DNA from 4 places in the Paraburkholderia sp. JHI2823 genome. Region 1 is predicted to be linked to each of the others. Evidence: predicted binding sites of a transcription regulator. Region 1 holds the regulator's gene; each other region holds the start of a gene.
What was found. The regulator FNR, encoded in region 1, switches genes on or off when oxygen is low (the NO sensors DNR and NnrR bind a similar motif). The targets are predictions, from matches to a motif close to TTGATNNNNATCAA.

Region 1 (3,275 bases):
GGCTCGCACACGGCGTGGGCCGACAAGCACGCGTGGGGCTATGACTGGGTCAACGGGCCGTCCGGCAAGGGCGTGGACGATCTCGCGCGCACCGAGATCAACTCGATCGATCCGAAGACCAACTCGGACTATACGGACGTCTACACGCATACCGAGGTCTTCGACAACCTCCACGTGCAGGCGCTGATCAACCAGATCGACGGCCTCGATTCGACGGGCAAGACGAGCGCGCCCGTGCCCACGTTGTTCGGCACGAACTTCCAGACGCTCAGCGTCGCGCAGAAGGCGACGGTCGCGAAGCAAGGCGGGTACCTCGACGCCGACTTCACGCCAGGCCCGCAGGTCGCTGCGGCGATCACGTACCTCGACAACTCGCTCGGGCGCGTGGTCACGGAGTTGAAGCAGCGCAATCTTTATGCCTCGACGCTCATCATCGTGACGGCCAAGCACGGCCAGTCGCCGACCGATCATACGAAGCTGGTGAAGAACGGCGATACGCTGACGGCGCTGCTGGAGGCTAACAATTATCTGGATCCGAACGGCAACTTCGGTCAGAACAATACGAAGACGGGCAGCCTGAACGACGGCACGGGCCTTTCTGGCACCGGCATGGTGCAGACCGACGACGTCGGCCTGATCTGGCTGCGCGACCAGAGCCAGAAAGATGCGGTCGTGAAGACGCTGAAGGCCAACCTGGGCTGCAACGCGCCGGGCATCTGCGCGGACGGCCCGCAAGCGTACATCCTCACCGGCGACCGTCTCGCGGACTGGTTCGGCAATCCTTCGAACGGCCGCACGCCCGATATCGTCGTGCAGCCGAACCCGGGTGTGATCTATACGTCGAGCAAGAAGAAGGATGAAGAGCACGGCGGCAACGCGCCCGACGACAGCCATCTGGGTCTCGTCGTGTCGTTCCCGGGCCTCAAGCACGCCGGCCGCACCGACGACCACTACGTGTTCACGACCCAGGTCGCGCCGACGATCCTGAGCGCGCTCGACCTCGATCCGCGTCTGCTGCACGCGGTGCAGGTCGAAGGCACGCATCGTCTGCCGGGTCTTGGCCTCGACGACGACAAGTAAATCGTTAGCAATCGGCAGCGGCAGTCATCGGGCGTTCGATGGCTGTCGCGCCGCCGGTCCCGCTCAGACCGTCTGCAGCCCTTCGATATCGCAGATGCGAATCAGCTTGCCCTGCGCATCGATCAACCCGCGCTTCTGGAAGCGCGACAGAATCCGGCTGACCGTTTCGAGCGTGATGCCGAGATAGCTGCCCATGTCTTCGCGCGACATGCGCAGGCGGAACTCCGCCTGCGAATAGCCGCGCTGCCAGTTGCGCGACGAGACGTCGAGCAGGAACGCGGCCACGCGCTCTTCGGCGCTGAGCGAGCCCAACACCATCATCTGCGAAGCTTCCTGATTGAACTGGTCGCCCATGAGCCGATGCAGCCGGTCCTGCATCGTGCCGCTTTCGCGGCAAAGCGTCTTGAGCGCGGCGTAGGGCAGCGTGCAGATCGAACTGTCTTCGAGCGCGACCGCGCTGAACGCATGGACGTCGTTGGCAATGCCGTCGAGCCCCAGCGCATCGCCCGCGAGACGCAGTCCCGTGATCTGCTCGCGGCCGTCACGGTTGACGATGAACGTCTTGAGCGAGCCGGAGCGCACGGCGTAGAGATTGTCGAAGCGGTCGCCCGAGCGGTAGAGCGCTTCCCCGCGGCGCACCTTGCGCGCGCCGCAGATCAGGGCCTCGAGCTTGGGAAGCTCTTCCGCCGGCAAGCCTTGCGGCATGCAAAGATGGCGCATTGAGCACCCCGAGCAGCGCGCACTGGGCTGCGTAGCCCCGAGAGGAGCACGACTGCTTTGGCGCACGACGATAGCGGATCCTGCGACGGGTGACAGCATCGGACGACTCCTTCGTTAGCTTATTTTGAAGATTTCGACGCATTGTCACACCATGCGCGTGCGTCAATGTGGTGGCAAAATGCCGCGCACCTGAACCGCGAGCGCTTGCGCCTTGTCACGTAACGGTTTCGCCGGCTATCTCGCCCGCTTGCGCAAACGCAAGCGACGCAAAAACAACACCGCCGATGCACGACCCGCGCGCGCGCTGAAGGTCACTCGGCGCATTGTTCGGCACGGTCCGGTCCGACTGCGGATTTTCCCGAACGAGTTGACTTCGCCGGTATCGCCGGCGCTGCTCCATCCGCAATTTCTTCCGCTGTTGCCGGCCGTCCACATCCGTTGACCGGTCATTTCGACTGTCATGTTAAGCGACGAAAGGCGTGAACGTTGCATTTGGCACCCCCTCGCATTCTGCAGACCATCCGTCAGCTGGTGGACTTCGCATCGATCGCGCCGCACGCACTCATATTCGGCTGGCAGGAAGCAAATCAGGTACTAGAATGCATGGATGCAGGTGAAGCGAAGGCGGTCTGTTCGATCGAAACATTCAGCGGTCGATGTTTCGAGTTCGTCATTGGAGGGTTCCTCATGACGTGCCTGAACGAAAAGATTGTCGGTGCAGCCTTTCTTATGCTGAGCGGTTACGCTTACGCTCAGAGCACCTTCATGAGCGCTCCCGAAACCATGACGCTCGCCAATATCGCGCCGATGCCCATGGAGGTCGTTCCTTCACTGCCAGAACCTCAGGTGTATCTGCACCGTTACGAACTGGAATATCAACAGAATCAGGAAAAGCCGTTTTACGCGCAATTGGAGAATTTTTATAGCGCGCCAATCGCACACGACAAATACCATTACGAGTTCACGAAGTCCGCACACGGCAGCGGGTATGGTGAGCCGCAGGCCGCGCTGCCGTCTTCCGGCTATCTGCACATCGGCCCTTCCACAGCGCCGCAAATTTCGATTCTTCAGGTGCCCGACAGCACGTTGAACATCGGCGCGCAGCCTCAACGCAGGCTCTCGCTCACCATGGACCAATGGGTGTTTTCCGCCACTGCGCGAGTCGCCATTCTTCATTCGCACAGCACTGGCGCGACAGTCACCGTTCGGCGCAGTTTCTAATCGAGCGCGCGAGTTCCGGGCACACATTCGGCCGCGCCTTCAAAGCATTGGCAAGTTCGGAGATCCCGCAGATAAGAATTCGGACTTGGCGTGAGCCGGTATTTCGCACCTGCTTACGTGGTTCGCTCTTCTGCGGCCATTCGGGAACGGGCCATGCTACAGCCATCCCGACCGAACCCAGCCCTGCCCGATGAATCCGCACCATACGCACGATAGGCCCGATACGACCACTACGTCCGATAAGCCCGTCATCA
Region 2 (3,275 bases), on a different contig from region 1:
CAGCGGCAGCACCGTGCGCTGCGCGACGTCGGCCGCGACACTCCCATAGCGCCACCGCCCCCCTTCGTGTCCACCGCGCGTGCCGAGCACCAGCAGGTCCGCGCCCCATTGCAGCGCAGCCTGAACGATCGCGTGCGCCGTTGTCTCGCCATCGTGCCCGGCTTCGAGGATCGCAGCGTCGAAGTCCTCGGGATGCTGCGCGGCCGCCGGGTCGCACGCGAGATACCCCACCCGCACCGCCGTGCCCGGGGCAGCCAGCCTGGCCGCTTCCCGCACGGCGCAAGCGGACGCCGCGCTGCCATCGCTCGCCACGAAGACGCGCCGTGGCGGTGCCGGGCAGTGGCGGGCGGCGGGTGTGGGCAGCAAAAGCACCGGGCACTCCGTTTCGCCCGCGAGCGCGACCGGATTCGCCGGCGCCCCGATGATCAAGTCCGCCTTCCAGTCGCGTACCGCGCGGGCGAGCGCCTCGGTGCGCGCCGCGCTGTCCGGCCCGGCACCGAGGAATTTGCAGTCCGCTTCGATTCCGCGCAACGCGAGCAATTCGCGGGAGGCATCGAGCGTGGCGTCCAGCGTGATCCGATTGAAGAAATGCTGTGAGGCGCGCTTGTCCGCGTCCGCTTCGAGCGCGGCCGGAGCGAGCCCCGCGAGCCGCACGTGCGCGCCTCGTTCGGCCCAGCCCGCCACGCAATCGAGCAGCGCGGCAACGCGCTCCATGCCGGTAAAGAGGACAAAGAGACGGGAGTAAGGCGCAACGTGCTGGACCCTGGCGGCCGCCGTAATCGCTCGTTTCATTTTTTTGCCCCCCTTGATGCAACCGCCTTGCGTTGCGCCTCACGAACGCCGGCCTGCACGAGCGCCCAAAAAAGAAGGCGCCGAGCCGATGCCCCAGCGCCGTAGCGGCGCGCGCCGTGCTCTCGCGCACGGATCGACGCGTCCTCCTTCCCCTCCGTACGACCTCAGGCGCTCACTGGATCTGCAGACGCTTCTGCTCGGCGGGGGCTTTCTTCGGCAGCGTCAGCGAAAGCACGCCATCCTGATACTGCGCAATCGCGGCGCCCTCGTCGATATCGCTGGCGAGCGAGAACGTGCGCGCAAAGGAGCCGCTGTAACGTTCGCGGCGAATGACGCGGTCGCCTTCCTTCTGCTCTGTCTTGCGATCGACCTTCGCGTGGATCGAAACGACATTGCCGTCGATCTTCACGTCGATGTCTTTCTTGTCCACTCCCGGAAGTTCGGCCTTCACCGTATAGGCCTTGTCGTTCTCCGTGACGTCGAGCTTCATCGCCGAGAGTTCGCTCTCCTCGTTGGCGAGCATGCCGCGCATCGGCCGGAACAGCCCCTGGAAGAGGTCCGAAACGGGCTCCATGGAAAACGGGTCATAACGTGTCAGATTGCTCATTGCATTGCCTCCTTTAGGCGTTCGTGGCGCACGAACCCTGCGATGAGTCGCGCCGTATTCAATCTACGCAGGGACGGCGTTATCCGATTGATCTGGCTCAATGACTCCTTTTTCCGAAATCCGCGTTCGCCGAGGCCGATGCACAAGGAGATGCTTGACTCAAATCAAGCGTGACGCGCCCTGCGTTCTTAGACTCGAATCACCAATCCCCGCCCGATGGGGCGGTGCGACCACCCCGTTCGCTGGAGATCACGATGAGCTACAAGACCCTCCTCGTGCATGTGGACACGAGCGCGCGCGCAAACGCGCGACTGTCGCTTGCGCTAAGGCTGGCAGGCCGGTTCGGCGCGCATCTGGATGGACTGTTCGCGACGTTCGAGCCGCAGCCGCGCGACTTCTATGTGATGTCCGGCACTGCCGACTATTACGACACACATCGCAAGCTGCGCCGCGAACAGCGTGGCGCGATCGAGCGGCTCTTTCGTGCCGAACTGACGCGCGTGCAGATCGATGGCGCCTGGCTTGCCTCCGAGGGAGACCCTGTCACGACGGTCATGCTGCACAGCCGGACCGCCGATCTCGTGGTACTCGGGCAACCCGATCCGGACGATCCGGAGTCCTATATTGCCGAACACTTTCCGGAAACCGTCATCCTCGGCGCGGGCGGCCCTGTGCTGCTGATGCCGTACACAGGCACATTCGATTCGATCGGCGAACGCGTGCTCGTGGCCTGGAACGGCAGCCGCGAGGCCGCTCGCGCGGTTCACGACGCCATGCCTTTCATCGCGCGGGCGGCGCATGTGACCATCGTGGCCGCTTCCACGGCCTTTACGCCGGCCGAGTCGCAGGCGTCGTGCGCCGACCTCGCGGCCATGCTTGCGCGCCACGGCGCAACGACGGTCCACATCACGCGGTTCGAGCGCGACGCAGTCGAATCCATCGGCGATGCGTTGCTCAGTTATGCGGCCGATGGCGGTTACGACCTGCTGGTGATGGGCGCCTACGGTCATGCGCGCATTCAGGAGCTCGTATTGGGCGGCGCCACGCGCTCGATCCTTTCGACGATGACGCTGCCGGTGCTCATGTCTCATTGACGGACCGTCGCCCATCACCTTCATTTCCAGGCCGATCCAGGGAGGGCCTGCCATGTACTCGCGCATTCTGGTCGCACTCGATGGCAGCAAGACTGCCTCACACGCCCTCGACACCGCGATCAGACTCGCGCTCGATAACGGCGCGGAACTCCAGGCGCTCTATGTGATCGACCTGCCGGTCATCGCGTACGACGTGCCCGGCTACGATCCCTCGATCGTGCGGGCCGCGTATATCGAGGAAGGCCGCATCATTCTCGGCGATGCACAAGCACGGATGGCGCAGCAGGGCGTGAAAGGCACGTCGCGCCCGGTCGAAGTCGAACTCCCCGCGGAAGATGTGGCGCAATGCATCCAGCGCGTCGCCGCTGAATGGCCGGCCGATCTCATCGTCATGGGCACCCACGGCCGCCGCGGCGTGCGCCGCCTCGTGCTCGGCAGCGTCGCCGAGCGCGTGCTGCGGTGTGCGACCTGTCCCGTGCTGCTCGTGCCGGCGCGCGTGGTGCCAGGTGATGAGCACGAGGGGACCGCACCACACCATGCACGGGTTTCGGCGTGAACTGAGGTGCCCTCGGGAAATGGATTTTTGCGTGCGCCAAAACAGGGAGCCTGAGGCCGGAGCGCGGTGCGCCTCAAGCATCGTCGCCTTCGGGATGTCTCCCGCACCCGTCGTCCGGATCTGCTGGCACATGCGGTTCGCGTCGCTGGCCGTCCCTGACCCTGTGTCCGCCGCCGCAGCGTGCGTGCTCATCAGCGCGGGCTAAGCCACGGTCAGCATTTATTGA
Region 3 (3,275 bases), on a different contig from region 1:
CGGCGCGCTCGACCGCCTATCCGCAGCCGACCGCGGGCAATGGCCCTGGACCCGGGCCGCTCAAGGTGGCAAGCGACCAGCTGCCGAAGATGCTCGGCGTAACGAGTATCAAGATCTCGCGCCATCCCCTCGCAATGTCGCTGTCCGACACGACGCTCGCCTGACGTCGCCTCTCGCTCACTCGACAAGGAACCGAGCCATGCTATCCCTCTTGTTTCGTCGTACCTTCGCCATGCTTCGCGCGATCGTGTTACTCACGGCCGCATTCGCCGGTGGATTGCCTGCGCACGCGGAAGAGCCCAATCAAGTCGTCATCAAGAATTTCATGTTTTCGCCCATGGCCATGACGGTCAAGGCGGGCACGACGGTGACCTGGAAGAACATGGATGGCGAACCGCACACCGTCGTCAACGATGCGGGCATATTCCGCTCCGCCGCGCTCGACCAGAACGATACCTATCAGTTCAAATTCGACAAGCCGGGGGTATACAAAGTGTTCTGCGGAATTCATCCCTATATGAAGGCAACCATCACTGTGCAGTAGTCGATGGCTCGACTTCTATTCGGCGCATGGCCCCCGCTGTGCGCCTGAAGCGATTAGCGCACGGGCCTCGCCATGAGATCGTCGAGCAGCGCAGCATACGTTGCGACCAGTTGCCGGTTATGCGGCAGAAAACGCGCGATCTCCGTGCGCTGCCGCTCGCGATACCAGGACGCGTGCGCATCGTATCGTGATCGTGCTCATTTGGTCTTTGTGACTAAATACCGGCGTGATGTTTTCACCAAGGAAGTGATCGACGACTGCGCGAAGTCTTCGCAGGTGTATGCCTGGACTTCGAGGCGCAGCTCGTGGAATTCGACGGGGAGGATGACCACGTCCACCTCTTGGTGAACTACCCGCCGAAGGTTTCCCTGTCGGCAATAGCCTAAAGGGCGTCTCCGGCCGCATGATCCGAAAGAAGAATTAACCCGAGCGTGCGCCGCAGGTTATGGGGTGGCGCGCTACGGTCTCCGCCCTACTTCGCCGGTAGCTGCGGTGGTGCGCCCATCGAGATCGTGCGCCAGTTCGACCCGTGGCGGAACCGAGGGCAGCCGCTAGAATTCGTAGCCTACCTGTGTCCGCACTCCCGTTCCACCCGATCCGGTAACCGACAAAGCGCCGTTTACCAGCCATCTGCCACTCTCGGATCGGTAGGTCACGCCAACGCCGACAGCGCCATAGCCTTTCAGTTGCGCGGCAAACCCAGACTTGCGGCTAATCCTGAGCACTTCAGGGGGGCGGGGAAGGATAGCGCGGACGGCGTAGACGTCCTTCCAGGGCGCTAATGCGGCGTCCGCTGCTGTCCGTTTCAGGTCCAGTCAACGCCTCCGCGCCCGACCTTGACAGGCAGGCAGAAGCCGGGGTTCATGCATACCGTATGCATCCACGGAAAATATGGCTGATTCAGGTCAATCGCAGGACACCCATCATCTTTAGACTCGGAACACGCGGTGCGCCCCAATGCGCACCGCAATGCTTCGCTGGAGACCGCAATGAGCTACAAGACCATCGTCGTTCACATGGATACGAGCGCATCGGCCAATGCGCGACTCTCGCTCGCGCTCGGGCTGGCTCGCCGGTTCGGCGCCCATCTCGAAGGGCTCTTTGCGCGGTTCGAACCCAACCCGCGCGAGTTCCATGTAATGGGCGGAACGGCTGACTACTACGACACGCATCGCACGCTGCGCCTGGAACAACGCGGCGCGATCGAACGGTTATTCCGCGCAGAAGCATCTCGCGCTCAGGTAGACGGCGCATGGGTTGTCACGCATGGCGATCCCGTTTCGGCAATCATGCAGCGCTGCCGGACAGCGGATCTCGCGATTCTCGGACAGGCCAATCCGGACGATCCGGAATCCTGGATTGCGGATGGATTCCCGGAGAGCATTCTCCTGGGAGCGGGCGGCCCGGTGCTGCTGGTGCCCTATGCGGGCAGGTTCGAGTCGTTCGGCGAACGTGTGCTCATCGCCTGGAATGGAAGCCGGGAAGCGGCCCGCGCGGTTCACGACGCGTTGCCGTTCATCGCGCGAGCGGCGCATGTGATCATCGCTACGGACGAACAGTCGCATGCATCGTGCGACGCGCTGGCCGCCATGCTCGCGCGCCACGGCGCGGCGTCGATCGACATAGCCAAACTAGACAGCCGCGCCGCTCAAGCCGCAGGCGATGCGCTGCTGAACCAGGCCGCCGATGGCGCGTGCGACCTGCTCGTAATGGGCGCGTATGGCCACGCACGGCTTCAGGAACTGGTCCTGGGCGGCGCGACGCGAACCCTACTCTCCGCGATGACACTGCCGGTTCTGATGTCTCACTGAGTGAGCGGCGCGCGCGTCGCGCCGGTCGGATGAGATCGCGCGAGGCCAAGCGCGCGCACGATCCCCGGCGCAAGCGGAAGCCGCCGGGGCACGACGCACGCCCTTACATCGGCGAGAACACCACCGGGTATCCGAGATGGTCTTCGACGCCCTTGACGCCGGCTACACGCCCGGCCGCGACCAATATCGCCTTGCGCTCCTCTTCCGAGTTCACCGTGCCCCAGAGATGAACGATCCCTTCCTTGACGACGACGTTCTCCGTGGCCATCGCCCAGCGATGCCCGTCCAGTGCGTGAAGCACCTCGCGCTGAATGGCCTCGTCGGAAGCGACTGCCGCCGGATCGGGCTGCGCCGCGCTCGCCAGCGCGCGGATCAGATTCGCGCGGCTCACGATGCCCACGAGCTTGCCCTGGTCCAGCACCGGCACGCGCTTGATATGGTGGCGCTCCAGCAGGTCGGCGATCTCGCTCAGTTCCGCTTGCGGCGAGACGTAAATGACATTGCTCGTCATGAGATCCCTGACCTTCACGGCATTTTCTTTCAGGTACTCGCTTGCGAGCTTGCGAGTCGAGTGGAGGAATTCGCCCAGCCAGCTGCGCTGCGGCTTGCCCGTGCCCGTTTCCACGCGATGCAGCAAATCGCCCTCGCTCAGAATGCCGACAACTGCGCCGCTGTCGTCGACGACCGGGATGCCACTCACGTGATGTCGCGTGAGCAGCGTCGCGGCCTCGAAGACCGTCGCGTCGGGACGCACACTGACGACGTCCGTGGTCATGATGTCCGAAGCTTGCATGAGTTCCTCCGTTACCGGCCAACGCCGTAATGGAACTCAATTTAGAGATCGGTGGCGCCTGTGCATTGACCTAAGTCAACCACGTGCCCTCGGGGACCGACGACCTTCCGTCGCGCCGGTCGGGCCC
Region 4 (3,275 bases), on a different contig from region 1:
TCATCGCGGCGATCACGCGGCCCTGCCGGTTGCGGATGGGCGCCGAGATCGAGATGAGGCCGCCTTCCAGTTCCTGGTCGACGATGGCCCAGCCTTGCTGGCGCACCTGAGCGATGATCTTCTTGAGCTCGCCGATGTCGGTGACCGTGCGCGCGGTATGCGCATAGAGCGGCGAGGAGCCGAGCGTTTCGTCGAGCGCGGCTTCGTCCAGCGAGGCGAGCAGCACGCGCCCCATCGACGTGCAATACGCGGGCAGGCGGCTGCCGATCGAAAGGTTGATCGTCATGATCTTGTGCGTGGGCACGCGCAGCACATAAACGATCTCGGTGCGGTCGAGCACGGCTGCCGAGCAGCTTTCGTGCACTTCCTGCGACAGTTCCTCCATCACCGGCTCGGCGAGATTCCAGAACGGCATCGACGTGAGATAGGCGAAGCCGAGATCGAGAATGCGCGGGGTGAGGCGAAAGAGCCGTCCGTCGGCCTCGACGTAGCCAAGCGTCTGCAGCGTGAGCAGGATGCGGCGCGCGCCCGCGCGCGTGAGGCCCGTGGCGGCGGCGACGTCCGTGAGGGTCTGCTCGGGATGCTCGGCGTTGAACGCGCGGATCACCGAAAGCCCGCGCGCGAATGACTGCACGTAGGAGTCGCCCGGCTTTTCGGGAATCTCCTGCTTTTCGGCGGAACGGTCTGGCGAGGCACTGGAAGCAGAATTCATGGATTGGCGGTTCGATCTTGCGGCGGCGCTTGGAAGAGACTATCAAGATAGCGCATGCGATCGGTTTTCGCCAACAGTGGACAGGGAAGGGCGGTGCCGAGCTTCGGCGACGAGCGCGCACGAAAAGCCGCTCGAGCGCCGCGTCGGGATATGCGGCATATGCGCGCAGCAGAGGAATTAGCAGCCGGTTATTTGATTGCAGTCAATTATTTCCCGTTGAAAAAGATAATTGGCCAATGCCAGGAATTTCGGTAAAAGCGAGATAAAAAACCGGTGTTGGGATTCGAATGAATCTGGACACTTTGTGACGTTTTTCGAAGCAGACTGCGCTCGCTCTTCGCTCGCTTTCATCGCCTGCCCGCTCGCCGTCCGCCGAGCGGGAGTCCGGCCCGGCCCGTGGCGGCTGTTCAGGATGCCGAAAGCCGATAGAAAGATAATTGCGGCCTTCCGTCGCGCTTGCCTGGGCGAGCTTTAACCGGCTCGCCACTCCTTAACAAAGATCAAATTTCGCGCATTGTCCTTTCCGTAGAATCGCGCTGAATACGATACGGGAGCATTTTGCGTGGCGAGTTTGCGATGCAAATGTGTTGGGTGTTAGGCGTTTTGGTGGACAACGGAACAGGCAAACATGAAAGACAGAAGAGTCTTTAAAAGGTGGTTAATCCCCCTCGGCAGCGGGCTGCTCGTTTCTCTTGCAGGGTGCAGCGGCAATTTTGCCCTGCTGGACCCGAAGGGCAGCGTGGGCGTGGCCGAAAGATCGCTCATCGCCACGGCCACATGGGCCATGCTGCTGGTCGTGGTGCCCGTCATCATCCTGACGCTCCTGTTCGCGTGGCGTTACCGGGCCTCCAACCGCAACGCGACCTACGCGCCGAAGTGGGCCCATTCCACGGCGATCGAAGTGGTGGTGTGGGCCATTCCCTCCGCCATCATCCTTTTCCTTGCGGTCCTCACCTGGCGCACCTGTCACGAGCTCGACCCGTACAAGCCGCTGGAGTCGAGCGTGAAGCCCATCAACGTCGAGGTCGTCGCGCTCGACTGGAAGTGGCTGTTCGTCTACCCGGACCTTGGCATTGCCTCGGTGAACCAGCTGGCCGTGCCGGTCGGCACGCCGGTCAACTTCCGCATCACGTCGGACTCGGTGATGAACTCGTTCTTCATCCCGCAGCTTGGCAGCCAGGTGTACGCCATGGCGGGCATGCAAACGCGCCTGCACCTGATCGCCGACGAAGCGGGCGATTTCGACGGCCTCTCGTCGAACTACAGCGGCAAGGGCTTTTCCGATATGAAGTTCCGCACGCTCGCCATGAGCCAGCAGGATTTCGACTCGTGGGTGCAGAAGGTGAAGGCGTCGTCGATCCAGCTGTCGATGGACAAGTACGCAACGGTCGCGCAGCCGCAGGAGAAGGCGCCCGTGCAGTACTTCTCGACGGTCGACCCGAAGCTCTTCAACAACATCATCGCGAAGTACAACAACGGCCACGTCACGAACTTCAGTGACCCGTCGTGCGTGACCAAGGGGTAAGCAGCATGTTCGGAAAACTCACATTAGAGGCGATCCCGTTCGATCAGCCCATCATCATGGGCGCGGCGGCGTTCATGGCGCTGATCGTTCTCGGCGTGCTCGGTCTCGTTACCGTGACCGGCAAGTGGAAGTACATCTGGACCGAGTGGCTCACGAGCGTGGACCACAAGCGTATCGGCGTGATGTACATGATCGTGGCGGTGCTCATGCTCGTGCGCGGCTTCGCCGACGCGGTCATGATGCGGATCCAGCAGGCCATGGCGTTCGGTTCGCCCGGCTATCTGCCGCCGCATCACTTCGACCAGATCTTCACGGCGCACGGCGTCATCATGATCTTCTTCATGGCGATGGCGCTCATGGTCGGTTTCTTCAACCTCGTCGTGCCCCTGCAGATCGGCGCGCGCGACGTGGCGTTCCCGTTCCTGAACTCGCTCTCGTTCTGGATGACGGCGATCAGCGCGATCCTCATCAACGTGTCGCTCGTGGTCGGCGAGTTCGCGAAGGTGGGCTGGCTCGCGTATCCGCCGCTTTCCGAACTGCAGTTCAGTCCGGACGTGGGGGTCGACTATTACATCTGGGCGGTCCAGCTTTCCGGCGTCGGTACCTTGATCACGGGCGTGAACTTCTTCGTCACGATCATCAAGATGCGCGCGCCGGGCATGACGCTCATGAAGATGCCGGTGTTCACGTGGACGGCGCTGTGCTCGAACGTGCTGATCATGGCAACGTTCCCGATCCTCACCATCGCGGTGGCGCTGCTCGGCCTCGACCGCTATGTCGGCACGCACTTCTTCACGAACGAGCTGGGCGGCAACGCCATGCTGTACCTGAATCTGATCTGGGCGTGGGGCCACCCCGAGGTGTACATCCTCGTGCTGCCGGCGTTCGGCATCTATTCGGAAGTGATGGCCACGTTCTGCAAGAAGCCGCTGTTCGGCTACAAGACGATGGTCTACGCCTCGTGCGCGATCATGGTGCTGGCGTTCCTCGTGTGGGCGCACCACTTCTTCACGATGGGCGCGGGCGCCGACGTCAACG

Region 2: the regulator FNR is predicted to act here: its motif matches at 1,554-1,567, upstream of VSR34_RS31145 (universal stress protein).
Region 3: the regulator FNR is predicted to act here: its motif matches at 1,440-1,453, upstream of VSR34_RS30870 (universal stress protein).
Region 4: the regulator FNR is predicted to act here: its motif matches at 1,203-1,216, upstream of cyoA (ubiquinol oxidase subunit II).

The regions. Positions count from the first base shown of each region.
Region 1 covers NZ_JAYMRY010000007.1:106,120-109,394, forward strand. Annotated here, with positions in the region: gene VSR34_RS10745 (alkaline phosphatase family protein) at 1-1,080, shown strand, start outside; gene fnr (fumarate/nitrate reduction transcriptional regulator Fnr) at 1,144-1,899, opposite strand; gene VSR34_RS10755 (hypothetical protein) at 2,287-3,021, shown strand; gene VSR34_RS10760 (MFS transporter) at 3,212-3,275, shown strand, end outside.
Region 2 covers NZ_JAYMRY010000042.1:48,849-52,123, forward strand. Annotated here, with positions in the region: gene VSR34_RS31135 (universal stress protein) at 1-792, opposite strand, end outside; gene VSR34_RS31140 (Hsp20/alpha crystallin family protein) at 965-1,399, opposite strand; gene VSR34_RS31145 (universal stress protein) at 1,654-2,493, shown strand; gene VSR34_RS31150 (universal stress protein) at 2,546-3,049, shown strand.
Region 3 covers NZ_JAYMRY010000041.1:60,159-63,433, reverse strand. Annotated here, with positions in the region: gene VSR34_RS30890 (metallophosphoesterase) at 1-164, shown strand, start outside; gene VSR34_RS30885 (cupredoxin family copper-binding protein) at 233-544, shown strand; partial or broken gene tnpA (IS200/IS605 family transposase) at 689-1,068, shown strand; gene VSR34_RS30875 (YadA-like family protein) at 1,096-1,269, opposite strand; gene VSR34_RS30870 (universal stress protein) at 1,534-2,355, shown strand; gene VSR34_RS30865 (CBS domain-containing protein) at 2,459-3,148, opposite strand.
Region 4 covers NZ_JAYMRY010000016.1:112,414-115,688, forward strand. Annotated here, with positions in the region: gene VSR34_RS19025 (IclR family transcriptional regulator) at 1-712, opposite strand, end outside; gene cyoA (ubiquinol oxidase subunit II) at 1,341-2,237, shown strand; gene cyoB (cytochrome o ubiquinol oxidase subunit I) at 2,243-3,275, shown strand, end outside.